DNA from 2 places in the Clostridioides sp. ES-W-0016-02 genome. Region 2 is predicted to be linked to the other one. Evidence: predicted binding sites of a transcription regulator. Region 2 holds the regulator's gene; the other holds the start of a gene.
The links. Region 2 encodes HrcA, which represses chaperone genes, less so after heat shock. Its sites were predicted from a motif close to TTAGCACTCNNNNNNNNNGAGTGCTAA; they were not measured.
Positions count from the first base shown of each region.

Region 1: the regulator HrcA is predicted to act here: its motif matches at 6,077-6,103, upstream of groES (co-chaperone GroES).

Region 1 covers NZ_CP061361.1:266,354-283,230, forward strand. Annotated here, with positions in the region: gene IC758_RS01575 (MBL fold metallo-hydrolase) at 252-986, shown strand; gene IC758_RS01580 (LysR family transcriptional regulator) at 1,223-2,119, opposite strand; gene IC758_RS01585 (YeiH family protein) at 2,310-3,341, shown strand; gene IC758_RS01590 (DNA-3-methyladenine glycosylase family protein) at 3,635-4,510, shown strand; gene cls (cardiolipin synthase) at 4,530-6,020, shown strand; gene groES (co-chaperone GroES) at 6,213-6,497, shown strand; gene groL (chaperonin GroEL) at 6,530-8,158, shown strand; gene larB (nickel pincer cofactor biosynthesis protein LarB) at 8,426-9,166, shown strand; partial or broken gene larC (nickel pincer cofactor biosynthesis protein LarC) at 9,307-10,439, shown strand; purine riboswitch at 10,499-10,600, shown strand; gene guaA (glutamine-hydrolyzing GMP synthase) at 10,824-12,362, shown strand; gene IC758_RS01625 (MarR family winged helix-turn-helix transcriptional regulator) at 12,555-13,034, opposite strand; gene IC758_RS01630 (hypothetical protein) at 13,197-13,757, shown strand; gene IC758_RS01635 (hypothetical protein) at 13,999-14,214, shown strand; gene IC758_RS01640 (sugar O-acetyltransferase) at 14,389-14,970, shown strand; gene IC758_RS01645 (EAL domain-containing protein) at 15,343-16,877, shown strand, end outside.
Region 2 covers NZ_CP061361.1:2,830,484-2,847,360, reverse strand. Annotated here, with positions in the region: gene spoIIP (stage II sporulation protein P) at 1-252, shown strand, start outside; gene IC758_RS13560 (hypothetical protein) at 282-545, shown strand; gene lepA (translation elongation factor 4) at 828-2,633, shown strand; gene IC758_RS13550 (CCA tRNA nucleotidyltransferase) at 2,795-4,132, shown strand; gene IC758_RS13545 (APC family permease) at 4,370-5,683, shown strand; gene hemW (radical SAM family heme chaperone HemW) at 5,857-7,032, shown strand; gene hrcA (heat-inducible transcriptional repressor HrcA) at 7,135-8,154, shown strand; gene grpE (nucleotide exchange factor GrpE) at 8,184-8,804, shown strand; gene dnaK (molecular chaperone DnaK) at 8,898-10,745, shown strand; gene dnaJ (molecular chaperone DnaJ) at 10,954-12,108, shown strand; gene IC758_RS13515 (ROK family protein) at 13,110-14,045, shown strand; gene IC758_RS13510 (MFS transporter) at 14,080-15,453, shown strand; gene IC758_RS13505 (PucR family transcriptional regulator) at 15,636-16,403, opposite strand; gene IC758_RS13500 (ABC transporter ATP-binding protein) at 16,433-16,877, opposite strand, start outside.

The sequences.
Region 1 (16,877 bases), 1.6 Mb from region 2:
CCATCTTATAATATATCAAATGCGAATTAAAAAATATTTTTAATAGCTACAACTATTGGGATTACTTATTTTTATATTAAATACTATATCATAAAATAACAAAAAAATCAAGTCGAGTAATCTCTCTATTTCAGTGATATACTAGGTTTTAATAGTTTTTTATAAATATAATGTAACTAGAGGACAATCTATGTTTTTTAATTTTTTTGATTAAATTTACCTCTAGCTCAATACTTATAAGGAGAAATATTATGAATTTAAAAAAAGGATTAGATATTTTAGAAATTCCATCAAGTATATTAGGCAAAGATAAAGTTATATATATTCCAGTAATCTATACAGAAGATGAGGTAACTCTTGTTGATACTGGACTTCCTGGTCAAGGAGATTTAATAATTGATGCTCTTAATAATAGTAATACAAGTTTTAATAAATTAAAAAATATAGTAATAACTCACCATGATATAGACCATATAGGAAATATAAAATATTTAAGAGAAAAATCTAAAAATGATATAAAGGTATATGCATACAAAAGTGAAGTCAACTATATAACAGGGGAAGAAACCCCATTTAAACTTTGCATGTTAGAACAAGAAATAGATAGTCTTAATGATAAAATGCTTGATATGTTAAATGCTATGAAATTTGGATTTAAGTCATCATATACTACAGTAGATGTATCTTTAAACAATCATGAAGTTTTAAATTTAAGTGAAGAAGTAGAGGTTATACACACAGGAGGTCATACTAGGGGTCATATATGTCTTTATTTAAAAAAATCTAAAGTACTTATTGCTGGAGATTTATTAGATATAAGAGATGGTAAACTTAGACCAGTTGATGTAATGCATAGTGATAAGCAAGAATTGATAAAAGCTATTAAAAAATTAAGTAACTATGATATAGAGGAAATAGTTTTTAGTCATGGTGGATTATATAAAAAAAACATAATGGAAACATTAAAAAATATAGTTATTGAATAATGTTACATGATTGAAAATACTATCCAGTTCTTTATGAAAAGTTTATTTAAACAATAATTAAATATGAATAGGAAAGAAACAAAAAATTTATAAATAATTACTTACTTAATATTTTGAGAATAAAAATATTACTGGAATTAGAAATTTCCAGTAATATTGAGTAAGAAAAAATATATTTACACAAATCTATAAACATTCTCAAAAAACTTATAATTTATTGTTAGCTTTAAATTATATTAATCTTTTATGCTATTTAAATTACTAAATACTTTTAACTCTTCAATGAAAATACTTGCTGCTTTTGATAAAGTTATATCTTTTGGAAAGATATATGAAAAATGTCTGTTATAGTTGCTTCCAAGTTCTATGACAGACAGTTCGTTGTTTAAAACAGGTAAGCTTGTTACGAGATTAGATACTATTGTAATTCCTAAATTATTTCTAACTGATTCTTTGACAGCATAATTACTTCCAAAGACCATCATACTTTTTGGAATAATTTCCTTAATGCTTAAAAACATATCTAAATAATCTCTAGTTCCAGAACCATCTTCTCTAACTATCCATTTTTGATTTTGAAGCTTATCAAAACTAAAATCTTTTAATAAAGGGCTATTATACGGAAGTGCTAAAACCATCTTATCTTCAAAAAAATATTCTTGCATAAATGAGGGAGAAGAACAAGTCCCTTCAATAAGTCCAATATCTAAAATATAATCCTTAACATGAGAAGATACAATGGATGTATTTTCTATGAAAATTTCTACATCTATATCAGGATACTTTTGAGAAAATAGTGCAAGAAAATTAGGAAGAATATATTCTCCAATAGTTAAACTTGCGCCAATCTTTAAACGCCCAGTTATAGCATCTGAAACCTGATTTACATCGTGATATGTAACACTTAAAAGATTTAGTATTTCCTTGGCTCTTTTATATAATATTTGTCCACTTTCTGTAATAAAAATAGTTTTCTGTTTAATAGATCTATTTATAAGTACAACCTTAAAGTAATTTTCTAAGTTTTTAATATGTTTACTTACACTTGGTTGTGATAAATTTAGGTATTCACCAGCTTTGGTGAAGTTTTTATATTCAACAACAGCAACAAATGTTTTTAATTCTTCAAACAATTTTTTACATCTCCTTTGCATAATAAAAATTTTGTATTTTTTATCAGTTACTTACAGATAATTGTAATATATACATTAATCATTAAAATTATTAATCATTACGATATTATATATTTATTTTACTTATGGTTATTACAATTATATACTATTATTGTAAAGAAAACTATATTAATTAGAAGGTAGGTATATTATGTTAAAGAATAAAAGCAGTTTTACATTAAAGAATATAAAAGAAATATTACCTGGGTTGGTTGTATCTGTATTAGTAGGTTATATTAGTATATTTATTTCAACATTAATACCTAAAGTAGGAGCAGCATCAATTTCTATATTTTTAGGTATGTTTGTAGGAAATTTATTTTTAAATCAGAAAGTCTTTCAAAGGGGCTATAAATTTTCAGAAACAGATTTGCTATCATATTCAATAGTATTATTAGGAGCAACCCTTAGTATATCTACTCTAATAGATTTAAAAATTTCAGGTATATTGTTTATAATATTACAAATGACAATAACAATAGTATCAGCACTTTATATAGGTAAAAAGCTAGGTTTTGGTGAAAACTTTAGATTTCTTATGGCAAGTGGGAATGCAGTATGTGGTTCTTCTGCTATAGCAGCAACAGTTCCAGTAGTTAATGCTACAGACAAAGAAAAAGGAATAGCAATAACTATTGTCAATGTTACTGGTATATTTCTTATGTTTTTACTTCCAATAATATCTCAATTCTTATATAGTCATGAGCTTGTAAAAACATCAGCAATGATAGGTGGAACATTACAATCAATTGGTCAAGTTGTGGCAAGTGGAGCTATAGTTGGGGAAAATGTAAAGGATTTAGCAACTATTTTCAAAATAGTGAGAGTAATATTCTTAGTTGTAGTTGTTTTAGTATTTGGACATTTGAAAAATAAGTCTAACAGTGAAATTATTGAAGAAGAAAAAGATGAAATAAAAAAGAAAAAAATAAATATACCATGGTATGTAATTGGTTTTTTCATAACTTGTGCACTTTTTTCAATTAATATTATACCAAAAGAAGTATCTGTATTGTGCAAAGAAATAAGTAATAAATTTGAAATAATAGCACTAGCAGCAATTGGATTAAAAGTTAATGTAAAAGACTTAGTAAGACAAGGTAAAGCAGTTTCTTTATATGGTCTATTTGTAGGAACAATACAAGTTATATCAGCGATAGTTTTGATAAAAATATTTATATAGAATAGAAGTATTGATTATAATATCAATTTACTTAATCAAAATAATATGTTATTAATAACTGATAATATAAATAAAAAATGAATTCTAATAAGTGTAGATGGGTATAAGCTTATTGGAGTTCATTTTTTATTTATAGTGAAAATTTAAAGTAAAATATTATTTTACATAATAATAACATTATAAATTTTGAAATTACTTATCTTTGTGTTAAAATAAGAAAAATGCACATATCACAGTTAAGTATTTAAGTAGATAAATAAAATAAAAATATAAATATTAAGGAGATTTTTTATATGAATGTTTATGAAAAGAATAATGTAGTTATACTAGAAGGAGTAACAGATTTTGATCCAAAACATATATTTGAGTGTGGTCAATGTTTTAGATGGCATAAGCAAGAAGATGGCTCATACACAGGAGTTGCAAAAGGTAGAATATTAAATGTAAAAAAAGAAGATGATAAAGTATATTTAAATAATACAAATTTAGAGGAGTTTAATAGCATTTGGTATAATTACTTTGATTTAGGGACTGATTATACAGAAATAAAAAACAATCTAAAGAGTATGGATGAATATTTAAATAAAGCTACTGAATTTGGATGGGGAATAAGAATTTTGAGACAAGATGGATGGGAAATGCTTATATCATTCATAATTTCTTCTAATAATAGAATTCCTATGATACAAAGAGCTATAGAAAACTTATCAAAAAGTTTTGGTAAATACATAGGTGAGTATGAAGGGAAAGAATACTATGCATTTCCAACGCCAGAAGAGTTAAATAAAGCCTCACAAGAGGAAATAAGAGCATGTCAAACAGGTTTTAGAGACAAGTACATAAAGAGTACTACACAGGCAGTTATAGAAAATAATGATAAGGTATCTGAATATGTAAATCTAAGTACAGATGATTGTAGAAAAGAGCTTTTAAAATTTAATGGAGTAGGTCCAAAGGTATGTGATTGTATTGCGTTATTTGGTATGCAAAAATATGATTCTTTTCCAGTTGATGTGTGGGTTAAGAGAGTTATGCAAGAGTTCTACATAAATGAAGATATGAGTTTACCTAAAATGAGAACTTATGGGATTGATAAATTTGGAGAATTGTCTGGGTTTGCACAACAATATCTATTTTACTATGCAAGAGAGTTAGGTATAGGAAAATAGACTTAAGGGGGAAGGAATTATGGGAGTGATAGGCACAATATTTCTGTTCTATTTAATTATATCATATCTAGCTGGAGCCATAATTTCTGTAATTATATTACTTGAAAATAGAGATCCTGCAAAAACCATGTCTTGGTTATTGATGTTTATCATATTTCCTGGGATAGGGTTAATTATATATGCTATTTCGGGTAGAAATATTAGAAAACGAAAATTATTTAAAACTCAAAAACTAGCTAATAATATAAAAGAAAAGAAACTTTTTGATACATTAGAAAAGATAACAGAAATTGTTGAACTAGAAAAAGAATCTATAAGGCAAAATAAGCTTTTAAGAGATGAGGAAGATGGTAGCTATAGAAAAAGAGTCATAAGTATGCTACTAAAGACTGGGATGTTTCCATTTACTAAGAACAATAAAGTAGATGTTTTTGTAGATGGAAATGAAAAATTCAAGAGACTTATAGAAGATATAAGAGAAGCTAAAGACCATATTCATTTAGAGTACTTTATAATCAAAGACAGTGAAATAGGTAGGGTGTTAAAAGAAGAGCTTATAAAAAAAGCTAAGGAAGGTATTAAAATAAGAATTTTATATGATGATGTAGGGTGTTGGAGATTTTGGTTTAATAGAAAATTTTTCCGAGAAATGAGAGAAGTAGGTATAGAAATAGCAGCTTTTTTACCTACAAAATTCCCTATAATAGGAGGAAAGTTAAACTATAGGAATCATAGAAAAATTGTTGTTATTGATGGAATAATTGGATATACAGGTGGAATAAATATAGGAGATGAATATTTAGGAAAAAATGAGAAGTTTGGGTATTGGAGAGATACTCATATTAGAATTAAAGGAATTTCTGTATATATGCTTCAAATGACATTTTTGATTGATTGGTACTATACAACAAAAGAGGTTTTAGTTACTAAAAATTACTTTCCAAGTGTCGGAAATATAGGTGAGAGTATGATACAAGTTGTAGCTAGTGGACCAGATAGTGATTGGGAAGACATTCATTATGCTTATTTTTCTGCTATATGTCAAGCTAAACAAAGTGTTTATATAGAGACTCCATATTTTATTCCAGATGAGAGTCTGCTGAAAGCTATAAAAAGTGCTGCGCTTAGTGGTGTAGATGTAAGAATAATATTTCCTAAAATTGCAGACCACAAAATAGTTAATATAGCATCTTATTCATATTTTGAAGAAATATTAAGAGCAGGTGGTAAAGTTTATTTGTATAAAAAAGGATTTATACATTCCAAAGTCGTAATAATAGATGATAAAATTGCTTCTGCAGGTACAGCAAATATGGACCTAAGAAGTTTCATGCTTAATTTTGAAGTAAATGCTTTTATCTATGATGAAGATGTTATTAAAGTAATGACAGATGATTTCTATGAAGATTTAAGTCATTGTGAAGAACTTAATTTAGAGGTATTTAAGAACAGAAATATTGTACAAAAAATTAAAGAATCTGTAGCCAGATTGTTTTCACCAATATTATAAAAAATTATTAAAAAAGGTATTGAAAATTATGTGTGATTGGTATATTATAATAATTGTTAGCACTCTAGTAGATAGAGTGATAATAAATAAAAAGTATATATATAAATCTACATATAAAAGTAGTATTAATTTAAAAATAACTAAAAACATAGGCAAACTAGTCTATACTTAATATTTTAGGAGGCGTGAATAATGAAAATAAGACCATTAGCTGACAGAGTAGTAATTAAAAAAGTGGAAGCAGAAGAAAAAACTGCAAGTGGAATAGTTTTACCAGGAGCAGCTAAAGAGCAACCTCAAATAGCTGAAGTTGTAGAAGTTGGACCAGGTGGGATAGTTGAAGGAAAAGAAGTAAAAATGGAATTAGCAGTTGGAGACAAGGTTATATTCCAAAAATATTCTGGAACAGAAGTTAAAATAGAAGGACAAGAGTATACAATACTAAGACAAAGTGATGTATTAGCTGTTATTGAATAAATATAGAATAAATTTATTAGGAGGGGTTTAAAATGGCTAAAGAAATTAAATTTTCAGAGGAAACAAGAAGAGCTTTAGAAGCTGGTGTAAATAAATTAGCAGATACAGTAAAAGTAACATTAGGACCTAAAGGAAGAAATGTTATATTAGATAAAAAATTTGGTTCTCCACTTATAACTAATGATGGTGTAACTATAGCAAAAGAAATAGAATTAGAAGATAGATTTGAAAATATGGGTGCTCAGTTGGTTAAAGAAGTAGCAACTAAAACTAATGATGTAGCTGGAGATGGTACTACAACTGCTACAGTTTTAGCACAAGCTATAATCAGAGAAGGTTTAAAAAATGTAACAGCAGGTGCTAACCCAATACTTTTAAGAAAAGGAATACAAAAAGCAGTAACAGTAGCAGTAGAAGAATTAAAAAATCAATCAAGAATAGTAGAAACACAGGAAGCTATATCTCAAGTTGCTTCTATATCTGCTGGTGATGAAGAAGTTGGAAAATTAATAGCAGAAGCTATGGAAATAGTAGGTAAAGATGGAGTTATAACTGTTGAAGAATCTCAAACTATGAATACTGAATTGGATGCTGTTGAAGGTATGCAATTTGACAGAGGATTTGTTTCTGCATATATGGTTACAGATGTAGACAAGATGGAAGCAGTTTTAAATGACCCATATATATTAATTACTGATAAAAAAATATCTAACATACAAGAGCTATTACCAGTTCTTGAACAAATAGTTCAACAAGGTAAAAAGCTACTAATAATTGCTGAAGATGTAGAAGGTGAAGCATTATCTACATTAGTTGTTAATAAATTAAGAGGAACATTTGATGTAGTAGCAGTTAAAGCTCCAGGATTTGGAGATAGAAGAAAAGAAATGCTTCAAGATATAGCTATACTTACAGGTGGTCAAGTAATATCAGAAGAATTAGGATATGATTTAAAAGAAGCTGATTTATCTATGTTAGGTAGAGCTTCATCTGTTAAAGTAACTAAAGAAAATACTACAATAGTAGATGGTTCTGGAGATAAAAAAGCTATAGAAGATAGAGTAAATCAAATCAAACATCAAGTAGAGCAAACTACTTCAGATTTTGATAAAGAAAAATTAATGGAAAGATTAGCTAAGCTTGCTGGTGGAGTAGCTGTTGTAAAAGTTGGTGCTGCTACAGAGGTTGAGTTAAAAGAAAGAAAATTAAGAATAGAAGATGCTCTTAATGCAACTAGAGCTGCTGTAGAAGAAGGAATAGTAGCTGGTGGAGGAACTGCTTTTGTTAGTGTTATACCAGCAATAGGAACACTAGTTGAGAGTTTAACTGGAGAAGTTAAACTAGGTGCTCAAATAGTTAAAAAAGCATTAGAAGAACCATTAAGACAAATAGCTATAAATGCTGGTCTTGAAGGTGCTGTAATTGTACAAAATGTTGTTAACGCTGAAGCAGAAACTGGATTTGATGCTTTAAATGAAAAATATGTAAATATGATAGAAGCTGGTATAGTTGACCCAACTAAAGTTAGTAGAAGTGCTCTACAAAATGCTGCATCAATAGCAAGTACTTTCTTAACTACTGAAGCTGCTGTTGCTGACCTTCCTGAAAAAGAAGATGTAGGAATGCCAGGAATGGGTGGCGGTATGCCAGGAATGATGTAATCTTAAAATATTTAAAAATATAAATTTTAAGATATAGAACTATTTTGACTTAGATTTTAGTATCTAAGTTGAAATAGTTCTTTTGTATATATTTAATTTTTTTGTGTATTTACAATTTTAATATATATATCTGGATAATTAGTATCTGGATTATAATAATATCTTTGAAGTTGTATTGTTATTTTTTAGGTTATGATGTTAGATATATATTAATTAAGGTATAATTGTTGATAGAGAATAAATCAAAGTTTAAAAGGATGCGATAATATGGACTTAAGAAAATTGCTTGAACAGGTTAAAAATGAAAACATTGATATAGATGTTGCATTAGAACAATTAAAAGATTTACCCTATGAAGACCTTGGATATGCCAATATAGACCATCATAGAGAATTAAGAAATGGATATCCAGAAGTAATTTATTGTGAAGGTAAAAGTGATGAACATATTTTAGGAATTATTGATAAAATGAATCAAAAAGGTTCTAATATATTGGGGACAAGATGTAGAAAAGAAACATTTTTAAAAGTTAAAGAAATTTATAGTCATGCTGAATACGAAGAATTATCTAAAATTCTTAAAATTCAAAATCATGCTATAGAGAATATTGGAAAAGGCAAAATTGTAATTGCAACAGGAGGAACTTCTGATATACCAGTAGCAGATGAAGCATATTATACAGCTAAATTTTTAGGTAATGATGTTGATAGAATATATGATGTTGGAGTGGCTGGTATACATAGGCTTTTAAATAAGAGACACAAAATAGATAGTGCTAGAGTAGTAGTAGCTGTTGCAGGAATGGAAGGTGCACTTGCAAGTGTAATTGGAGGTCTAGTTGATGTTCCAGTAATAGCTGTACCAACATCTGTTGGATATGGAGCCAATTTTGGAGGATTAGCAGCATTATTGGCTATGTTAAATAGTTGTGCATCTGGAATATCTGTTGTAAATATTGATAATGGTTTTGGAGCAGGATATTTGGCAGCTATGATAAATAAATTATAATAGGTATATTGATATAAATTAAACATAAATTATACGATGTTAATCTAATGTTTATTAGATTTTTCATTATTAAAACTGAGGAGAAATATATGAGTGAAAAAATACTTTATTTTGATATAGTAAGTGGTATATCAGGGGATATGACCCTTGCAAGCTTATTAAATTTAGGTGTACCTGAGGAAATTTTTTTGGAGGAAATTCATAAACTAAAAATGAGCGATGAATTTAATATAAATATAAGCTCAAAAAATGAAAGTGGAATATCAGGTATAACAGTAAAAGTAATTACGAAAGAAACACATATGCACAGGAATTTAGTGGATATATTTGAAATTATAGATGAAAGTGATTTAAATGAAAATGTAAAAGCTAATGCTAAAAAAATATTTATGGTAATTGGAGAAGCAGAAGCAAAGGTTCATGGAACTACAATAGATAAGATACACTTCCATGAGGTAGGAGCTATAGATTCAATTGTAGATATCGTAGGAGCATCTATATTAGTTGATTTACTTTGTATAGATAAGATTTATTCTAGTACAGTATCTGTTGGTTCAGGATTTGTAAAATGTGACCATGGAGTCATGCCTGTACCTGCACCTGCAACTATGGAAATATTAAAAGGTGTACCAATCAAATTAAATAATGTAAAAGGAGAATGTACGACTCCAACAGGAGCTGCAATAATAAAAGTTCTGTGTGATGAATTTGTAGAGGATTTTGAGTTTTCTCCAATAAAAATTGGATATGGAATAGGTCATAAGAAATTTGAAGTACCTAATATGTTAAGAGCAGTATTAGGAGAAAAAAAAAAGAAGAATTAATTTATGAAATTAGTGCAAATATCGATGATATGTCTTCAGAAGTATATTCTTATTTGTATGAAAAAATATTAGACGAGAAAGCGTTAGATATTTATACAGAAAGCATTTATATGAAAAAGAATAGACCTGCAACAAAAATATCGATTTTATGTAATAAAGTAGATTTAGAAAAATTTATTGAAATATTGCTTTTAGAAACTAGCACTTTTGGAGTACGATATAATGCTTACAACAGAGAAATTTTAGATAGAAAGTTTGTAAAATTAGACACAAAATATGGATTAGTTACAATAAAACTAGGGTATTACAAAGATAAATTAGTTAAAGCTACTCCAGAATATGATGAATGTAAAACTATAGCAAAAAATGAAGATATTCCTATAAAAAAAGTGTTTGCTGATATAAATTTTAGAATAAAAGAAGAATTTAGTGAAAACTTATTGACATAAGTAATAAATTTTGATAAATTAATACTCAGCTTTAATAAATAAAAGCAAACAGAAAAAAATATATAAAATATAAACTCACTCGTATATGCTCAGAGATATGGTCTGAGAGTCTCTACCAAGATACCGTAAATATCTTGACTATGAGTGAAATTATTATACCAAAAGACCTAGTTAAGTAAATGTGTAGGCTGAGTTATACTCCCTATATGTTGGCTATAAGATAAGGGGCATTTTGGAAGCCTGTATAGTAATTTCACTTTTGCTAGAAATTATGGAAGTTACTATACAGGTTTTTTGTGTAAAAAGATTTAATATAATTTAGACTGTATTGTGTTAAAATAAATATATATAAAAACTATATTATACAAGGAGAGATGGAAATTTATGAAACATGAATTAGTACTTGTAATAGATTTTGGAGGTCAATATAATCAGTTAATAGCTAGAAGAGTTAGAGAAAACAACGTATATTGTGAAATACTTCCATGTACTGCAAGCATAGAAAGAATAAAAGCAAAAAATCCTAAAGGGATAATATTTACAGGTGGGCCAAATAGTGCATACTTAGAAGATTCTCCAACAATATCAAAAGAAATATTTGAACTAGGAGTACCAATACTTGGTATATGTTATGGAGTTCAAATAATGTCTCATGTATTAGGTGGAGTTGTAAGAAAAGGCAATAAACAAGAAAAAGAATATGGAAAAACATCTATAACTTATGGAAAATCATCATTATTTGAAGGGATTACTACAAATAGTGTTTGGATGAGTCATACTGATTTAATAGAAAAGGCTCCAGAAGGATTTACTATAGTTGCAAATACTAAAGATTGTCCAGTAGCGGCTATGGAAAATGTAGAACAAAAACTATATGGAGTTCAATTCCATCCAGAAGTAGAACATTGTTTAGAGGGAGATAAGATACTTAAAAATTTCTTATACAATGTATGTGAAGTAAAAGGTGACTGGACTACAGATTCATTCATAGAAGATAAAATAAAAGAATTAAAAGAAAAAATAGGTGACAAAAAAGCTTTATGTGCTTTAAGTGGAGGTGTTGACTCTTCTGTTGCTGCAGTTCTTATTCATAGAGCAATTGGAGATAACTTGACTTGTATATTTGTTGACCATGGTTTACTTAGAAAAAATGAAGGTGACGATGTAGAAAGAATATTTAGAGAGAAATTCGATATAAATTTAATAAGAGTTAATGCAGAAGATAGATTCTTATCTAAACTAAAAGGAATTTCTGAGCCAGAAGCTAAGAGAAAGATAATTGGTGAAGAATTTATAAGAGTATTTGAAGAAGAATCAAATAAATTAGGAAAAATGGATTTCTTAGTTCAAGGAACAATTTATCCAGATGTTATAGAAAGTGGACATGGAAATGGTGCTGCTACTATAAAATCTCACCATAATGTTGGTGGAATTCCTGAAGATGTGGATTTCCAAGAAATAGTTGAGCCATTAAGAGAACTATTTAAGGATGAAGTTAGAAAAATAGGATTAGAACTTGGTATAGAAGAAGGATTAATATTTAGACATCCTTTCCCAGGGCCAGGTCTTGGAATAAGAGTTATAGGTGATGTAACTAAAGAAAAATGTGATATATTAAGAGAAGCAGATGCTGTTTATATGGACGAGCTTAGAAAAGCTGGTTTATATAGAGAAATATGGCAAGCTTTTGCAACATTACCAGATGTTAAGACTGTTGGAGTTATGGGAGATGAAAGAACATATGCTTATTTAGTTGGTTTAAGAGCAGTTACTTCTTCTGATGGAATGACTTCTGACTGGTATAAGATGCCTTATGATGTGTTAGAAAAAATTTCTAATAGAATAATTAATGAAGTTGATGGAGTAAATAGAGTAGTTTATGATATAACTTCTAAACCACCTGGAACAATAGAATGGGAATAATTAATAATGAGCTAGAAAGCCTTTAAATAGGGTATTTCTAGCTCTTTTTCGGTCTATTTTTTACTTGTTTTAATACATATCGTGCTGTGTAACTATTCTTTTGGACTATATTTATGTTTTCAATGGAATGCATAAAATTCAAAGTCATAATACATATTAGTTGAGTTAAATTTTGTGCTATAAATAATTATTTTACTCATAGTATTTTTCTTCTCTTTCAACTCCTGTATATAGTTTTGTAATCATTTGATAAAACAGGCTGATTTCTTCATTTGAATAATCCTGAAATATATTGTTTAATTTCTCAGTATGGAGTTCCTGTACTTTTTGTGAATATTCATCTGCTTTTTTTGTTAGTACAATAGAAGTATTTCTTTTATTATTGGGTTCATGTTCAATAGTTATAAAACCTTTGTTTTCAAGAGAAACAGCTAGTTTTTTTATATTTTGACGTGAAGACCCTAAGAGTTTCCCAAGATAAGTAAAAGTAGTTTTTTCATCAGCATGCTTTACCATTGTAAGAAGCATAAATTGTTTTAAAGTAAGATGTTCATCTGCTTTATCAAAAATAGTTTGTAATCGGTTTTGTAAAATAAATATGCTTGCAAAAATACCACGAACTTCATTATTTCTTTCACCACTAAAATTTCTAATCATGTTTTTAATTTGCATAAGATACTCCTTTCATGTGAAATCTACTATTTATATTATAGTAATAAGTTGCTATAGTGTAAATGGTAACTTATTACTATAGATTTATACAAGAGATTTATCAGTTATACTAACTAATAACATTTAGAGTCTTTAAACACTTTACCTTAGGGAGGAAATTAAATGATAAAGAAAAAACAAATGACCTGGCTAAATATTTCACCAACCATTATATTCATATTATTGCTAATCATTACAGTTTGTGGAATATTTTCATTTTCTATAGATAATAAATATGAAGCAATAAACCTATATGGGCAGGTTATTGAGATGTATGGTACAGGTATTTATCAATATGACTCATATTTCAAGGCACCTATATTGATAGGTTCAGACTTAACAATGCTTTTAATTATCGTTCCAGTCATTGGTTCATACATATTTCGTGATATAGATACAGTAGAACAAAAAACAAATTTTCTAACAATTCTAGGTATCATTTTGTATTATGCTTTTAGTATTTCATTTGGAGTTGCACATAATCAATTACAACTAGTATATATTTTGTTAACTTCAATTTCATTTTTCACCCTATTTACTTTACTGCTAGAGCTTTATGTAATATCATTTTGCTATAACTGTTCTTTCTATTTAAGAAAGATAGAATTAGTATTTTTGATATTAGCAGGTGCTTCAAATATTATTGGATGGTTACCAGATGTATTACATTCATTATTTAGGTAGTACACTTGCTATAATCTCTATTTATTTTGATAAGTTAAATAAAAAAAGAGTTACAGCGATTCTATCAAATAATGATTTTTAAATTCATATGATACAAATTCATATCAATTATTTAAAAATGACTAAATAAATAATATAATTATGAATTGTCATACAAATATGGTTTGTGTTATGCTTGGTGTATTGAAGATATAGTAACTACACACTTGTTAAAAAAAATCATTATAAAAAGAGACTGCATATGCCAACTGAAAGATATAAAATCAGAAGATTTCAAGAAAGCTATATTGATTCTTTTATGTCTTACCGAAATAATGAACAAAAGTTTATACAAGTATTAGCAAGTGCTTTATCAGATAATCTGGCTTCAAATAATTTATTGAAAAAAGTAGATTTTAAATTTAGCATTTTTGATTCAATGAATAATGAAAATATCTATAGTATAGATTTGATTTAAGTAGAACCTATAATTATATACTAACTTTGTATTTGCAAGATGTAAGTAAATTAAATATTCAATAAGATAGTTTCATTGAGTATTTAATTTTTTATATTACAATATAAATATGGAACAATATTAATAACAAATATTATTTTTAGTTAATATACTAATATATTTTAGGAGGTTGGGATGACAGAACGTGAAAAGATGTTGGCAGGAGAATTGTATGACTGTGGAGATAAAGAATTATTATGTCAATGGCACAAAGCCAAGGATTTAACAAAAGAGTATAATAGTTTGAAATCAGATGATAGTATTAACAAGGAACGTATCTTAACAGAACTCTTAGGTGGAAAGGGAAAAAATATATGGATTACTGCACCTTTTTATGTTGATTATGGAAATAATATTTATTTTGGTAATAATTGCGAAGTAAATATGAATTGTACATTTTTAGATGATAATGAAATCATAATAGGTGACAATGCATTGATTGCCCCTAATGTACAAATATATACAGCATTTCATCCAACTAATGCTAAAGATAGATTTGAGGAAAGAACTGATGATGGATTTAGTTTTTGCAAAACTATAACTGCACCAGTGAAAATTGGTAATGATGTTTGGATTGGTGGAGGGAGTATTATTTTACCAGGAGTAACAATAGGAGACAATGTAACTATTGGTGCAGGTAGTGTTGTAACAAAGTCAATTCCATCTAATACTATAGCTTATGGGAATCCTTGTTGTGTTATTAAAGAAAATAAGTGAAGGTTTAATAATATATTTAGTTATGAGATATTAGAGATATTAAGTGTCTCATTAAAATAAAGAGCTATCTTAAAATATGGGATAGCTTTTTTGATATAAGTATATAGAATTTGTTAGTCTTGAATAAATAGAAACATAAACTTAGATTATGGAATTTGTTTTTAAACAATATTCTACAGCAGTTTAAGGAAAAATATTACATAAATAAAATCAATAAAATGCTTATTAATGAATTATTATTGAAATATAAAGGAGTTTTGTTGAATATTGATAAGTAGAATATTATAATATAGTGTGAATAGTTTTTTGGTAATGAAATTTGTAGAGTTAGTATTTATGCTAAAAATGGACTTATAGTTTGGAGGACAAAAAATGAAATTATCAAGGTACGAAAAAAACAATATGGTTTTGTCTGTGGTTTTATGTGCACTTATTATTTCAATTCTTGTAATTACTGTTTTTACTACTGTAAAACTGTACAACATATCTAATAAGCAAACTAAAAACTATCTAAATGATGTATCTACACAAGTTGTAACAAATGTTGATAATCAAATTAAGTTTATTTTATCTGATTTAAGGCTAATGGCAGATTTTATTAAACAATATGAAGGTGATAGTCGATATGATTACTTAGCAAAAAGAAAAACTAGTTATAAATATTCTGATATTGGAATAATAGATTTAAAAGGTAAAACAAAGTTTTTAAGTGGAAAAGAAGCGGATTTAAAGAATACTATTTCATATAAAAAGGGGATAGAGGGAAAGGAATACACAGAACTTATAGAGTCAATAGATGTTGTACTCTACAGTGTACCTATATTTGATTATAAACATGAGGTATCTAGTATTTTAGTAGGTGTTTCTCAAAAAGAAAGTGTGAATAATATTCTTGGTATTGACAGTTTTAACGGAGAAGGAACTATTGAAATTGTTAATACTAAGGGGAAACCTCTCTTTATAGGTAAAAATAGTGAGTTGATAAAGGACCTTAGTCATAAATATAAAGGTGCTACAAATGAGCATTGGGTTCCCAAAATAATGGATGACTTTAAGAATGAAGAATCAGGAGAAATTACAATAACTTCGTCAAAAAATGTAAAGTGTCTGCTAACGTATCATCCAGTAACAAAAGATTTAAATGATTGGTATTTCATTCTTATAGTGCCTGAAGAAGCTGTTTTAGGTGAATTGAATAAATTAAACATTTTTACAATAATAATGACCTTTATAATTATTTTTATTATTGGAATTATAACATGGATTTTATATACTATTAGAAGAAAATACATAAAACAAATTGAAGATATTGCTTATTTAGATAATATAACAAATGGTATTAATTCAACAAAATTTAGTATGTTAATAAAACCTTTAATTTCAAAATCTCCTGATAATACTTATATGATGATAGCAATAAATATAAAGGATTTTAAGCTAATAAATGACTGTTTTGGTAGTGAAAAAGGAAATAATACACTTAAATATATTTATAATGTTTTAGAAAAAAATATTGCTAATGATGAGGAGTTTGTATGTCGGCATGATGCAGACCTGTTCTATCTATTTATGAAGAATAGACCAGTATTAGAAGTTTTAGAATTACTGTATAAAATAGAAGATGAGATTAATTATTTTAACAAAGGAAAAGAAAACCCATACTTTTTAAGAATATCAGTAGGTATTTACGCAATTGAAAATCATGACGAAGATTTAATTACAATACAAGACCATGTGAATACAGCAAGAAAAAGTTTTAATAAAGCACATAAAAGTGATTTTAATTTTTATAGTGATATAGAAAAAAAACGATTGATATTTGAAAAGGAATTGTCAAATTTAATGGAAAAAGCTCTTGATGATAAAGAATTTTTTATATGCTTACAACCAAAGATTGATATAAAAAC
Region 2 (16,877 bases):
GTAGGAGGAAAAAATGAAAATAAAGCACAACTTAGAGCTTTAGCAGATGATATAACTGCTTTTGCTGAAAAGAAATATCCAGGCTTGGTGTCTCCAATAGTAGAAAAAGACTATGCTAGATTTAATCAATTTGCAGTTAAAAATCACATGTTAATAGAAATTGGAAATAATGCAACGAGTATAGAAGAATCTAAGGCTACTACAAAGTATCTTGCTGAAATTTTAGATGAATATTTTAAACAAAAAAATTAGATTGTTTAGTGTAATTAGGAGCATGTTGAATGAGCCGATTAGAAAGAAATATAGAAGGTAAAAGTAAACAAAGAAAATATAAGTATATTATGAGAATTATATTTTTAGTTATTATGATTATAGGTACATCCATTTGTGTATTTATAGTTGATAGTAATGCTAAAAGTATGTTGGGAATAAAACAACATAATTATTTCTCAAGTATTAAATTTGATATTACAAAGTTTGATATACCAAAGATTGACATACCAGATTTTGATATACACAAAATCGTTGAAAAATTTAATAAGTAGGAAATAAGTGAATAAGGTTTATTGATTAAAATAAGCCTTATTTTAGTTATGTATCTTTAATTGTATAAAATAAAAACACATTAACTATATTTTATAGGATTTACTTTAAGTTTATGATATTATATAATATTTAGTGTTAGACTTGATAATCCACATATAATGTGGATAATTTTGTTTAATGCCAATTAGTTTATATTCAAAAATTTAAAATTTGATATATAAAAAGTTTTTATATAATATAAAATGATAACTATAAGAATAATCAAGAGGAGGGAATTTAAGGTGGACAATAAACAAAGTAGAACTAGAAATTTTAGTATAATTGCACATATAGACCATGGAAAGTCTACCTTAGCTGATAGATTAATACAACAAACGGGGCTTGTCAGTGAAAGAGACATGAAGAGTCAATTACTTGATAACATGGATCTTGAAAGAGAAAGAGGAATCACTATAAAGCTTCAAAATATAAGATTAATGTATAAGGCGAAGGATGGAAATGAATATTATTTAAATCTTATAGATACACCAGGACATGTAGACTTCAATTACGAGGTATCAAGAAGTTTAGTAGCATGTGAGGGAGCATTATTGGTAGTCGATGCAGCACAAGGTGTTGAGGCACAGACTTTAGCTAATGTGTATCTTGCAATAGACCAAGATTTAGAAATATTACCAATAATAAATAAAATAGATTTACCAAGTGCAAGACCAGATGAAGTAAAACATGAAATTGAAGATATAATAGGGCTTGATGCAAGTGAAGCACCTCTTATTTCAGCTAAAACAGGTTTAAATATAGAAGATGTTTTAGAAGATATTGTAAAAAATGTCCCTGCACCTAAAGGAGATAATGAAGCACCATTAAAGGCGTTAATATTTGACTCTTATTACGATGCTTATAAAGGTGTTGTAGCCTATGTTAGAGTGTTTGAAGGAACTGTTAAAAAAGGTATGACAATAAAAATGATGAATACTAAGAAAAAGTTTGAAGTAACTGAAGTTGGTGTTATGGCTCCAGGGCAAACTGAACTTAGTGAATTATCAGCTGGTGATGTTGGTTATATTGCTGCTAGTATAAAAGACATAAGAAGCTGTCGTGTAGGGGATACAATAACAGATTCAAATAATCCTACAGAAGAACCTTTACCAGGATATAAAAAAGCTACTCCAATGGTATATTGTGGTATATATCCAGGAGAAGGTGAAAAATATGAAAATGTAAGAGATGCTCTTGAAAAATTACAAGTAAATGATGCTGCCCTTGAATATGAGGCTGAAACTTCAGCTGCGCTAGGGTTTGGGTTTAGATGTGGATTTTTAGGTCTTTTACATATGGAAATAATGCAAGAAAGACTTGAGAGAGAATTTAATCTTGATATAATAACTACAGCACCATCTGTTATATACAGAGTTACAAAAACTGATGGAGAAGTTGTAATGATACAAAATCCTGCAAATTTGCCAGAAGTAGCTGAGATAAGAATGATAGAAGAACCTATAGTAAAAGGTGATATAATAGTTCCTAAAGATTATGTAGGTGTTGTTATGGAACTTTGCCAGGAAAGACGTGGAAATATGTTAAACATGGAATATATAGATGAGAGAAGAGTAATGCTTCATTACGACCTTCCTCTTAATGAAGTTGTTTATGATTTCTTTGATGCCTTAAAATCAAGAACTAGAGGATATGGTTCTCTTGATTATGAGATTAAGGGATATGTTGCATCTACTCTTGTAAAACTTGATGTTTTAATTAATAAAGAGCAAGTTGATGCACTTAGTTTTATTGTACATGAAACTCGTGCTTTCCCTAGAGGAAAGGCAATGTGTGAGAAATTAAAAGGCGAAATTCCAAGACATCAATTTGCTATACCTATACAAGCTGCTGTTGGTAATAAGGTTATTGCAAGAGAGACAATAAGTGCTTTAAGAAAAGATGTACTTGCTAAATGTTATGGTGGAGATATATCTCGTAAGAAGAAACTTCTTGAAAAACAAAAAGAAGGTAAGAAGCGTATGAGACAAATTGGCTCTGTTGAAGTTCCTCAAAAAGCATTTATGTCTGTACTTAAGTTGGATGAATAATTTATTAAATTTTTATAAATTTAGATAAATATACTTAAAAGCTAGAGTGATTTTAGAATTATTTCTAAATTAATCTAGTTTTTTTGTGGTATATTTTAATTAAACACATAGAGAATATAAGTAAGAGTATATTAAAGAAAAAATAAAAAAAGGTGATATTTATGACTAATATAGAAATTCCTAAAAAAGTGGATTATATAATTAAAGAATTAGAAAAGAATGGTTATGAGGCATATGTAGTTGGAGGATGTGTGAGGGATTGTTTATTAGAAAAAATTCCAAATGACTGGGATATAACAACTAGTGCAAGACCTGAAAAAGTGGTAGAGATATTTGAAAGGACTATTCCAACTGGTATACGACATGGTACTGTAACAGTCATGATTGAACATGAGCCATTTGAAGTGACAACATATAGAATAGATGGAAGTTATAGTGATGGTAGACATCCAGATTCAATAGAATTTACAAATGATATAGTTAAGGATTTGTCAAGAAGAGATTTTACTGTTAATGCAATTGCATACAATTCAAAGACTGGATTAGTTGACCCATTTAATGGTTGTGAGGATATACAAAATAAGTGTATTCGTTGCGTTGGAAATCCAGTAGATAGATTTGAAGAAGATGCACTTAGAATGCTTAGAGCGATTAGGTTTTCTGCACAGCTTAATTTTAAAATAGATGAAGATACTAAACAAAGTATCTACAGAAACGCAGATTTAATAAAATGTGTGTCTATGGAAAGAATTCAAGTAGAATTCAATAAAATGCTAATATCTGATTCATCTAAGTTAAATTTATTAATTTCAACAGGATTATTAAAATTTATAATTCCTGAAATATGTGACTTAGAAGATGTTATTCAAAATAATCCATATCATATTTATAATGTTGGAAAACATACATTGATAGCTACTGAAGTAATTGAAGATGAATTATATCTAAAGCTTACAATGTTATTTCATGATTTGGGTAAAAAAATTACTAAAACGACAGATAAAAATGGAATTGACCATTTTTATAGTCACAGTAGGGAGTCTGTCAAAATAGCAAAGCAAATTTTGAAGAGACTTAAGTATGATAATTATACTATTAATAAAGTTTTAATATTAATACAATATCATGATTATAGAATAGAACCAAAAAGAAAAATTATTAAAAAGTTATTAAATAAACTTGGAGATGTTGAACTATTTGAAGATTTAATAAAGGTTAATTGGGCTGACACACTTGCTAAAAACCCAAAATATGCAAAACAGAAAATATTAAACCTTATTGAGAGTGAAAAGGAATTTAAACATATAATAAGTCAAAATGAATGCTTTCATATTAAAGACTTAGCTATTAATGGAAACGATTTAATGTCTATAGGTGTTAAACCAGGTAAAGATATAGGGTATCTATTAAATAAGATGCTTGAAATTGTTATCAATAATCCAGAACTAAATGAAAAAGAAATTTTAAAAGGAAAAGTATTAGATATATACACATTTTAAGTTAAAAGATTAAACTTTAATTTAATTAATTTAAGATAGTAAATATAATTTACATTAAAAAAATAGACAGTCTTTATAAGGTTGAAATTATGAAGGTTGGTATTCTATAATTTTAAATGTATAGCAAATTAATATAAAGTTAGTAAGTTAATATAAAAAAAAACTTTGGGAATACTAAAACCATAAATTTATAAAATTAATATTTTATGCACTTATAAAACAGTAAGGAGGGACATCATGCGTACTCAACTACAAAAGACGATTGGTCTTTCAGCAGCTCTTTCTACTGTTGTAGGTATGGTTATAGGTTCAGGAGTTTTTTTTAAGCCACAGGCAATATATACCACAACTAATGGAGCTCCAGGACTAGGTATTATAGCATGGCTTTTAGGTGGATTTATAACAATAACAGCTGGACTTACAGCTACAGAAATATCAGCTGCTATCCCAAAAACTGGTGGTATGATGATTTATATTGAAGAAATATATGGAGAAAAATTAGGATTTTTAACTGGATGGATGCAAACTGTATTATTTTTTCCAGGTACGTCAGCAGCATTAGGGGTAATATTTGCTCAACAAGCATCTGAACTTTTAAATATGAGTCCAAACAATATGTCAGTTGTGCTTCCAATAGCAATTGGAGTAATACTGTTTTTATCATTACTTAATATAATAGGTTCATCATTGGGAGGAAAAGTTCAGACAGTAGCTACTATTGGAAAAATGATACCATTAGCTCTAATAATAATATTTGGATTTATTAAAGGCCAAAGTAGTGAGATATTAAATCCATTTGTAGGTGATGGAGTTAGTGTATCAAGCGCACTTGGACAAGTATTAATAGCAACGTTGTTTGCATATGACGGATGGATAAATGTCGGTGCTATCTCAGGAGAGATGAAATCTCCAGAAAAAGATTTACCAAGAGCAATAGTTGGTGGGCTATCATTAGTTATGGCAATATATATTATAATAAATGTAGCATATCTTTGGGTTGTGCCAGCAAGTGAATTAGCAACTGTTACTTCACCAGCAACATTAGTTGCAAAAAAATTATTTGGAAATTTAGGTGGAAAAGTAATAACTGTGGGTATATTAATATCAGTGTTTGGTACATTAAATGGATATTTATTAACAGGGTCAAGAATACCATATACATTAGCTGAAAAAGGAACTTTGCCTGCTTCTAAGGTTTTATTAAAAGTAAATTCTGGTGGGTCTCCTGTAAATTCAATACTGCTCATAACTGTATTAGCATGTATATATGCTTTATCTGGTCAATTTAATCTTTTGACAGATTTAACTATATTTTCAATATGGGTATTTTATGTATTGACTTTTGTTGGAGTTATAAGGCTTAGAAGAGAACAACCAGATTTACACAGACCGTATAAAGTTCCTTTATATCCAATAATACCAATTATAGCTATATTAGGTGGATTATTTGTAATAATAAATCAAATACTGACTTCAACAGCAGTATCTTTAGGTGGTATATTTATAACCCTACTTGGATTACCAGTTTATTATTATATGAAGAAAAAATAGTCATTTATTTTAAGTTGAAAAATTTGGATAAAAGTAAAAATCTACTTTTATCCAAATTTTTTATGATATTACATAGTGAAGATGCTTTATATGTTATTTGATGAGTTATTTTGTTTGATTTATAATTTAATAACTGATGCTTTAAGATAATTTTAAGAAATGAGGAATATAAAATGTTAGGACTTTATATACATATCCCATTTTGTGTGAAAAAATGTAAGTATTGTGATTTTAATTCTTATAAAATGGACCTAGATTCAAAAAAAAGATATATAGAAGATTTGAAAATAGAAATGGAGTTATACAGTAATAAATTAAATAGAGATGATAAATACAAAAATAAAGAAGATTTCAATATAGACAAAAACGATATAATAACAAGTATATTTATAGGTGGAGGAACACCTAGTATTTTGACATCTGAAGAAATAAGAGAAGTATTTGTAAGTGTAAAAGAAAAATTCAATATAGACAAAAACGCAGAAATAACCATAGAATGCAATCCTGGCACACTGACACTAGAAAAATTAGAAACTATGAAAGAAGTTGGTATCAATAGACTTAGCATAGGGTTACAAGCTGTCCAAGAAAAGCATTTGAACTTTATAGGAAGAATACATAGTTATAAAGAATTTGAGAAAAACTATATGGACGCACTGAGTGTAGGATTTAAAAATATTAATATAGACTTAATGTATAGTCTTCCCAATCAAACACTATGTGATTGGAAGGAAACTCTTGAAAAAGTTACAGATTTAAATCCAACACATATATCAGCATATTCTCTTATATTAGAAGAAGGTACTGAACTGTATAATATGTATGAAAATAATCAATTTGACCTTATAGATGAAAATATAGATATAGAAATGTATGAGTATACAATAAACTATTTAAAATCAAAAGGATACAATCAATATGAAATATCAAATTACTCACAAGAAGGCTATAATTGTAAACATAATATTTTATATTGGGAATGTGAACACTATATAGGTCTTGGAGCAGGAGCTTCTGGTTATATTGATAATAATAGATATAATAATTTAGAATCTTTAGAGGATTATCATTTAAGTCTGATTAAAGGAGAGAAGCCAATACAAGATAGTGAAAATCTTTCTATAAAAGATATGATAGAAGAAAAGATATTTATGGGCCTTAGAATGAATAAGGGAATAAAATTTAAAGATTTTGAAAAAAATTTTGGAATAGATTTTAGAAAAAAATACAGTAAGCAGATAGAAATGTTACTAGCTAGAGACCTTATAAACCAAAGCTTTGAGGGAATACAATTAACTCAAAAGGGAAGAGAAATATCTAATAGTATATTTATAGAATTTATGGAATGATTTTTAGGGTGTTGACAAAATAAATTTATAATGGTATATAATATATATAATCTTTTTAGCACTCGAACTTAGTGAGTGCTAACAGCTAGGAGGTATAATAATATGGAATTAAATGAAAGAAAATTAAATATCCTCAAAGCTATAGTTAAAGATTATATAGAAACAGCTGAAGCTATAGGTTCTAGAACAATATCTAAAAGGCATGATTTAGGTGTTAGTGCTGCCACCATAAGAAATGAAATGGCTGACCTTGAAGAATTAGGATATTTAATTCAGCCACATACTTCTGCGGGTAGAGTTCCATCTGAAAAAGGCTATAAGTTATATGTAAACTCTCTTATGAGTAAAAGTGAATTAGATGATAATGATAAGATTCTTATTGAACAATGTATGAATCATAACATAAATCATATAAAAGAATTAATTCATGAAACGTCTAAGCTATTATCTCAATTAACTAACTACACAACTGTAGCAGTTACTAAGAGTTTAATAAATCAAAGCGTCATAAAGCATATACAGTTAGTTGCTATGCATGACAATAATATTTTACTTATAGTTGTAACAGATAAAGGGGACTTAAAAAAAGCTAACCTTACAACTAATGTATATTTAGATCAATCTAAGTTAAATTTGATTTCTGATAATCTTACAAAGAAGCTCTTAGGAAAAAGTATAACAGATTTAGATGATAATCTGATTGCTTTTATTAAATATGAAATAAGTGAGTATTCAGGGTTTATAGATGAACTTTTAAATGCCCTAAACTCAAATATGGAAGAAGAAGATTTTTCTCTATCATTAAATGGAGCCACTAATATATTTAGTTATCCAGAATTCAATGATGTGTTAAAAGCAAAGTCATTTTTAAATATGTTAGAAAGAAAGGAAACAATAGCTGACATAATTAAATCAAAGGGAATACAAAAAGAAAATCTAAATATAATAATTGGTAGTGATAATGATTGTAAATTGGCACAGGATTGTAGTATAGTTACAGCAACTTATAATGTAGACAGAGACTTAGTTGGGCGAATAAGCTTCATAGGACCTACAAGAATGGATTACGCTAGAATTTACTCTATAATAAATTATATGAGTTTATTAATTAATAGAAAGTAAAGAAATTTTAAATTGAGGGGTGTAAAGTCTTGGATAAAAAAAATGAGCAACAAGAAGTAAAAGAAGAAAATGATACTTCTATTAACCAAGAATCTGAAACTCAAGTAGAGTTAGAAGATGAAGTTGTTAATGAAGAATGTGAAGAGTCAAGCGAAAAAACTGATGAAGAAAAAGCTGATGATGAAAATGTAACAGATATAAATTCTAAATTAGCAGAAAAAAAATTAAAAGATGAAGTAGATGAATTAAATGACAAATATCAAAGACTTCAAGCCGAATATGCAAACTATAGAAGAAGAACTCAACAAGAAAAAGAAACAATTGGTGTGTTTGCAAATGAGAAAATAATAACTGAGTTAATACCAGTTATAGATAGTATGGAAAGAGCCTTAGATGCATGTGAAGATAAGGAAGATACTATGTATAAGGGTATAAGCCTTGTACATAAACAATTAATAGATACTCTAGTAAAATTTGGAGTAGAAGAAATAGAAGCAGAATCTAAGGAATTTGACCCAAACTTACATCTAGCAGTTATGCAAGAGAGTGTAGATGGAGTAGAAGCAAATCAAATAGTGATGGTACTTCAAAAAGGATATAAGCTAGGAACTAAAGTTATAAGACCTTCAATGGTTAAAGTTTCTTGCTAAGTATATAAATTAAGGTTAAAATATTTAGCCTAATATAAAATACACAAATAAGTAAAATTTAATTATACAATTACTCAAGGAGGATTTTTAGTCATGGGAAAAATAATAGGAATAGATTTAGGAACAACAAATTCATGTGTTGCAGTATTAGAAGGTGGAGAAGCACAAATAATAGCAAATAATGAAGGTATGAGAACTACTCCATCAGTAGTGGCATTTACAAAAGATGGTGAAAGAATAGTTGGAGAACCTGCAAAAAGACAAGCAGTTACAAATGCAGATAAAACAATAACTTCAATAAAAACTCACATGGGAACTGATTACAAAGTGAATATAGATGGAAAATCATATACTCCACAAGAAATATCAGCAATAATATTACAAAAATTAAAATCAGATGCAGAAAGTTACTTAGGACAAACAGTAACAGAAGCAGTTATAACTGTTCCAGCATACTTTACAGATGCTCAAAGACAAGCTACTAAAGATGCTGGTAGAATAGCAGGGCTAGATGTTAAGAGAATAATAAACGAGCCAACAGCAGCAGCTCTTGCTTATGGTATGGATAAATTAGACCAAGAAAAGAAAATATTAGTATTTGACTTAGGTGGAGGAACTTTTGACGTATCTATACTTGAAATAGGTGATGGTACTTTTGAAGTTTTAGCTACAGCTGGTAACAATAGATTAGGTGGAGATGACTTCGACCAAATAGTAATAGACTATTTAGCAGATGAATTCAAAAAAGCTGAAGGTGTAGATTTAAGAAATGATAAAATGGCTCTTCAAAGATTGAAAGAAGCAGCAGAAAAGGCTAAGAAAGAATTATCATCAACAATGAATTCAAACATAAACTTACCTTTCATAACTGCTACAGCAGAAGGTCCAAAGCATTTAAATATAGATTTATCAAGAGCTAAATTTGAAGAATTAACTAGAGGTTTAGTTGAAAAAACTATGGAACCAACTAAGAGAGCTTTACAAGATGCAGGACTTTCTACAAGTGAAATAGATGATGTATTACTAGTTGGTGGTTCTACAAGAATACCAGCAGTTCAAGATGCTGTTAAGAAATTTATAGGAAAAGATCCTCATAAAGGTATAAACCCAGATGAATGTGTTGCAGCAGGAGCTTCTATACAAGCAGGAGTTTTAGCAGGAGATGTTAAAGACTTATTATTACTAGACGTTACTCCATTATCTCTTGGTATAGAAACTATGGGTAATGTAATGACTAAGATAATAGAAAGAAACACTACAATACCAACTAAGAAATCTCAAGTATTCTCAACTGCTGCTGATAACCAAACAGCTGTTGATATACATGTACTTCAAGGTGAAAGAAGTATGGCTTATGACAATACAACTTTAGGAAGATTCCAATTAACTGATATACCACCAGCACAAAGGGGAATACCTCAAATAGAAGTTACATTTGATATAGATGCAAATGGTATAGTTAATGTTTCAGCTAAAGATTTAGGTACAGGAAAAGAACAAAAAATAACTATAACATCAAATACTAATTTATCAGAAGCAGATATAGAACAAAAAATAAAAGAAGCTGAGATGAATGCTGAAGCTGACAAACAGAAAAAAGAGAAAATAGAAGCATTTAACCAAGCTGAATCTACTATATATCAAACTGAAAAAACTTTAAATGAACTTGGAGATAAAATAAGTGCAAGTGATAAAGAAGATATAGAAAAAGCAATAGCAGACTTAAAAGTTGTAAAAGATAATCAAGATGCTACAGCAGAAGAACTTAAGAAAGCTACAGAAGAAGTAATGACTAAGTTCCAAAAAGTATCTCAAGAAATGTACCAAAAGGCAGCTCAAGAACAACAAGCAGCACAAGGTGCAGAGCAAGCTCAAGATAATGGACCTAAAGATGACAATGTAGTAGATGCTGACTTTAAAGAAGTAGATGAAGATAAATAAGCTATATAATATAACATCAAATGATAATTGAAGAATAGATTATTTATGAAAATCATATAGATATTAAAGATATATGGACAATATACATCATAAAGAATATAATATATCATAGATTATATAACTTAAAGTAGAATATAAGAATTAATGATAGCTTGTAGTTTATTATTCTACAAGCTATCGTTTTGTAAAATGAAGGTGGTGTCAATTTTTGAGTACAAAAAGGGATTATTATGAAGTCTTAGGTATCAGTAAAGGTGCAGAAGCTCAAGAGATAAAAAAAGCTTACAGAAAGTTAGCAATGAAGTACCATCCAGATAGAAACCCTGGTGATGAAGAGGCTGAAGAAAAGTTTAAAGAAATAAATGAAGCTTATGAAGTACTTTCAGATGATACAAAGAGAAAGACTTATGACCAATTTGGACATGATGGGCTAAATGGTCAAGGAGGCTTTGGAGGCCAAGGTGGATTTAATGGCCAAGGCTTTGGTGGATTTGAAGATATGTTTGGAGATATATTTGGTGACATGTTTGGAGGGGGCTTCGGAGGTGGAAGACAAAGAAGAAGAGGTCCACAACGTGGTGCAGATATAAGACAAAATGTTACTATATCTTTTGAAGAAGCTGCATTTGGTAAAAAAATGTCTATAAAGCTAAATAGAAGTGAAGAATGTGATGAGTGTGATGGAACTGGAGCAAAACCAGGAACATCAAAGAAAACTTGTTCAACTTGTAATGGAACTGGTCAAGTTAGAACTGTTCAAAGAACTCCATTTGGAAATATAGCAAGCTCAAGACCTTGTAGTACTTGTAATGGAACTGGAGAAGTAATTGAATCTCCTTGTAGCAAATGTCATGGAACTGGAAACACAAGAAAAGTTAAGACTATAGAAGTAGATATACCTGCAGGTATAGATGATGGTCAAATGATAAAACTTGCTGGTCAAGGTGAAGTGGGAGAAAAAGGTGCTCCAAGAGGAGACTTATACATTGTAGTTAATGTAAAATCTCATCCATTGTTTACTAGAGATGGAAATGATATTTACTTTGAGATGCCAATTACATTTGTTCAAGCAACTTTAGGTGATGAAATAGAAGTACCTACTTTGGATGGAAAAGTTAAGTATAGTGTGCCAGAAGGAACACAAACTGGAACTGTATTTAGACTTAAAGAAAAAGGAATTCCTAGAATTAGAGGTAATTCAAGAGGAGACCAATATGTCAAAGTTGTAGTCGAGATTCCTAAAAAATTAAATGATAAGCAAAAAGATCTGTTAAGAGAATTTGCGAAGGAGTGCGGGTCGAACGTCCACGAAAAGAAAAAAACATTCGGACAGAAAATAGAAGATATGTTTAAGAAAAAGTAGTTAAAATAGCCAATATAATGTAATCATATTCTTTAGAATCTAAATTATTTAGTTATAAGATTTTGAATTAATATAATATGATTTTTATATTGGCTATTTTTAATTTATAAATATATAAAAATAGTTTTTCTCTAAAAAGATAAAACTGAATATAAATAATTTTCTGAAAAAATGCTTGTCCCTACATATCTAATATGCTATAATATAATCAAATAAGAGAAAGGGGTGATTCCAGTGGGAACGGATGTGGCACAGCCAAATGATGAAGAAAACTCAATTATAATCTATGAAATAAAGTTAGATGTTTTTAGTGCTATATTAAGTACTGGAAAAACTCAAAAGCTGGGATAATTATTGGAATTGCCTAGACTTAAAATTTTGGTAGTAAAATAGTCATATTGTATAGCCAAAGCATCTAAGTTTTAAAGTTATTTGTAAGAATTAAAACTTTTGCAAATTGCATATTTGCTTATAATTTAGTTAGAAAAATTTACGTGAAAAAGTGCTTTCGATATGTGCATATGTAAAGAAATATGTATGTATGGTTAGGTAATAGGCTAGATATGTATGTAAAGAAATATGTATTTAGTCAAATATATGTATATGTAAAGAAATATATATATTATGTGTATAAGATTTTTAGTATAGATTGGTGAATAATAAAAGCAACTTATTATGTTATGGAAAACTAATTTATGTTTGTAAAAAATATATTTAAGATTTGGTTGATATATAGTTGCAAAAATATTGTTTAGTACGAAAAAATAAGTCGAGATAAAAGTTTAAAATAATTGATTTAAATATAGTTTGTTTTGACATCTAATAAATTGAAATAATTTATAAAAATAGACATCTTCTCATAGTGAAAATATACTATGGGAAGGTGTTTTTGTTTTGTATTAAAGATATTATTAAAGATTTGCATGGTTTTACATTTTAATATAATATAGACATGATAATATATATATATTAATAAAATTTAAAAGAGAAAGGTGAGAAAGATGTATTATATAGGTGTAGACATTGGAGGAACAGGCATACAAGCAGGTGTGGTTGATAATCAAGGAAAGATACTTTTTAGAACAGAATGTAAAACTGTGGTTGAAAAGGGATTTGAAGGAATACTAGATGATATAAAAATAATGATTGATAAATTGTTAGAAGAAAACAATCTAAAGATGAAAGAGATAAAGTCTATTGGATTTGGAGTACCTGGGTTTATAAATAAAAAAGGTTTAGTAACTTGTGTAAACTTAAAATGGGATGGAGAAAGTTTTGAGAATGAACTAAAAAGAAGATTTCCAAATGTTGAAATTCATGGAGAAAATGATGCAACAGTAGCAGCACTTGGAGAATCAAAGTTTGGAAGTATGAAAGGTGCAGATGTTGGAGTTTTATATACTTTAGGAACTGGAGTAGGTGGAGGAATAGTAATTAATCAAAAAGTTTTTTCTGGAGCCCATGGATTAGGCTCAGAAATAGGGCATCAAGTAATAGGAGAAAACTATTTTGATTGCAATTGTGGAAATAATGGTTGTGTGGAAACTTTTTGTTCAGCAACTGCCATTATAAAATATTCTCAAAAACTTATACAAGAAGGTAGAAAAAGTATGATTTTAGATTTAGCAGAAGGAGATTTGAAAAAAATAAATGCAAAGATGGTGTTTGATGCACATAGAGAAAACGACACAGTTGCAATTGAAGTAATAACTAGATTTAAAACTTATTTAGCAAAAACATTTGCAAATACAATAAATACATTAGACCCAGAAGTGATATCAATTGGTGGAGGAGTTTCTAAAGCAAGTGATATAATACTTGATGGGATTGAAGAATTGGTAAGAAAGTTTGTTTTATACAAAAAAGAAGATATAGCAAAAATTGTATGTGCAACCCTAGGTTCAGATGCAGGAATTATAGGAGCAGCTTTTTTATAAGATAAATGAATCAAAAATATTGGGGGCATGATATATGAGTAAGATAAATGCTAAAAGAACTCTTTTTTTAGTGGCTATAGGCTCAGGAACTATGCTGAATCCTCTTAATTCATCTATGATTTCACTTGCATTACATAGTATACAAAACGATTTTAATATTAGTTTTACAACTGTGTCTTGGATGGTTTCAGCCTTTTATTTAGCTAGTGCTATTGCACAGCCAGTTTCAGGAAAGATTGGAGATTTAATAGGTAGAAAAGTTTTATTTTTAAGTGGTTTAATACTCGTAAGTTTTTCAGCATTTATGGTACCATTTACTCAATCATTCTTTATATTGATTTTTATAAGAGTAATTCAAGCTATTGGAACAAGTACATTGTATCCATCTGGAGTTGCTCTTATACAAAATAATATAAAGGAAAGACAATCTTCTGCATTAGCAGTTTTAACTATTTTTGCTTCAACTACAGCAGGATTAGGTCCAACTTTAGGCGGAGTATTGCTTGATTTAGGTGGATGGCATGCTATATTTCTTGTAAATATACCAATTGTTATGGTTGCCATTTGTCTAGGATATTTTTTATTTCCAAAAGAAATAAAAGAGAAAAAAAGTATAAAAGAGACTTTTAAGAATGTTTTATCAAGATTAGATGTTGTTGGTATAGTTTTATTTTCAATTGCAATGATTTTTATATTACTATTCTTATTATCAGTTAAGGAGTCTTTTAATTTAGAGCAATTTGTATTAGGATTAATTTTGATGTGCATTTTTATTTGGCATGAACTGAGAACGAGATTACCCTTTATAGATATTAAACTTTTTATGAGTAATCCTAAGTTATCAAAGGTATATTTACAGTTTATTATATTAAACTTCTTCAATTATATCTTATTTTTTGGTCTTCCAAGTTATTTTCAAGATGCACTACATTACAGTGCTAGGTCAACTGGTCTATTTATGTTGTTCATGTCTGGTATAGGAATTTTCATATCTCCATTGACTGGAAAATGGATAGACAAATCTGGAACTAGAGTACCTCTTATAGTGTCATCAATTTTTATGTTGATTAGTGCAATACTTCTTTCATTAATCTTTATTCAAATACCAGTAATAGGTAAGGGGATAATTTTATCATTAGCAGGTGTTAGTTATGGAGTTGGTAATGTAGCATTACAATCTTCAATGTTTAAAGAAAGTCCTCCTGAGAGCATAGGTACAGCCTCTGGTCTATTTCAAACTAGTCGTTATTTAGGTTCAATTTTTGCTACTGTACTACTTGGAATGGTATTTGAAGCAACTATAACATCAAGTCAATTTAAAATTTTAGGATATGTTATGGTGATTTTAGGTACAATAAGTTTTTTGCTAAACTTTGTTTTTACAAAACAATTAAAGCAAGCGAAATAATGTATTAAAGAAATAATAGATTCAATAAGATTAAAGATATTATTTATAAAAAAGGATATCTTATCAAATATTTACAAGTTTAAAGGAGAGAATATTTGATAAATAACATTTGATAAAGTATATAGTATTTTAACTTAAAATCAAGCAGAAATGTGAGTTAGCATTTCTGCTTGATTTAGCAGTTAATTTTTTTTATATAGAAAATAAGATTTTACACTTAGATAAAAAATCATTGCATTTTCAAAGTTTTTTAAATCAAGGTTGAGTATTTCATTAATTTTTTCCAACCTATATACCAGTGTATTTCTATGTAAAAACATATCACTAGATGTTTTAGAGATGTTTAAGTCATTATTTATAAATTTTATTCCTGTAGATAGAAGTTCTTCATCAATAGATTTTATTTTATTGAAGTCTATCAGTCTATTAAGTACATCGTCTTTGTTAATTAAGTCTAAAGTTTTATACCTAATAAGGTCAAATAAATTTAAAAATTTATCCTTAGCATTATCTTTTACAATATAAGATAGTAAATTAGAGCATAACTGCAATCTAAAATTAAAATCAGATTTGTTATCTAACTCACCAAGATAGAAAATATAAGTACTTTGATAAGTTTCAGTTTCAATTATATTTTGTGTAGTTACATTAATGTCTAAGTTATACTTAGAGTTTACTACAAAAAAACTACTATGTTGAATTGTATTTATATCATCATATAAGTTATAAAAAATACCTTTTAGATATTCAAAATCTATATGTGGCTGATAAATTAAATAAAAGTGACCATTTAGATTATCTAAGTTATTTTCATCTAAAAAATCAATAACATAAACAGTATCATTAAAAGTAACTAAATGACTATTGGCATCTAAACTTTGATTTTTATAAGGGTAAATATTTATTTTTTTATTGAGTTGTTTTTCAAAAAAACTTTTCAAGTCTTCCATAAAGTCTCCTTAGAAATAAGATTATACTCTTATCTTATAGCTAAGTCAGTTTCTTTGTCAAATAAGTGTACTCTATTATTATCAACTGAAAGAGTTAAATTATCACCAACATCAACTCTATTTTTGCTGTCAAATCGAATTGCTATTGTATTTACATCTAATTTTAAATGAGCATAGGTCTCTGCTCCCATAAGTTCTTTTATTTCAACTGTTGATTTAAAGCAAGTATCTTGATTAGATTTAACAAAAGTATCTTCTATATGTATATCTTCTGGTCTAATACCCATAATAACTTCTTTTTTAATATAGTTGTCTTTTATTAAATCATAGTGTTTTTCTCTATTTAATTTTATCTTAATGTATTCGCTTTTAGCATATATTTCTTCATTCTCTTCTATTAATGTAACATTAATAAAGTTCATCTGTGGAGCTCCAATAAATCCTGCAACAAACACATTAGCTGGATAGTCGTAT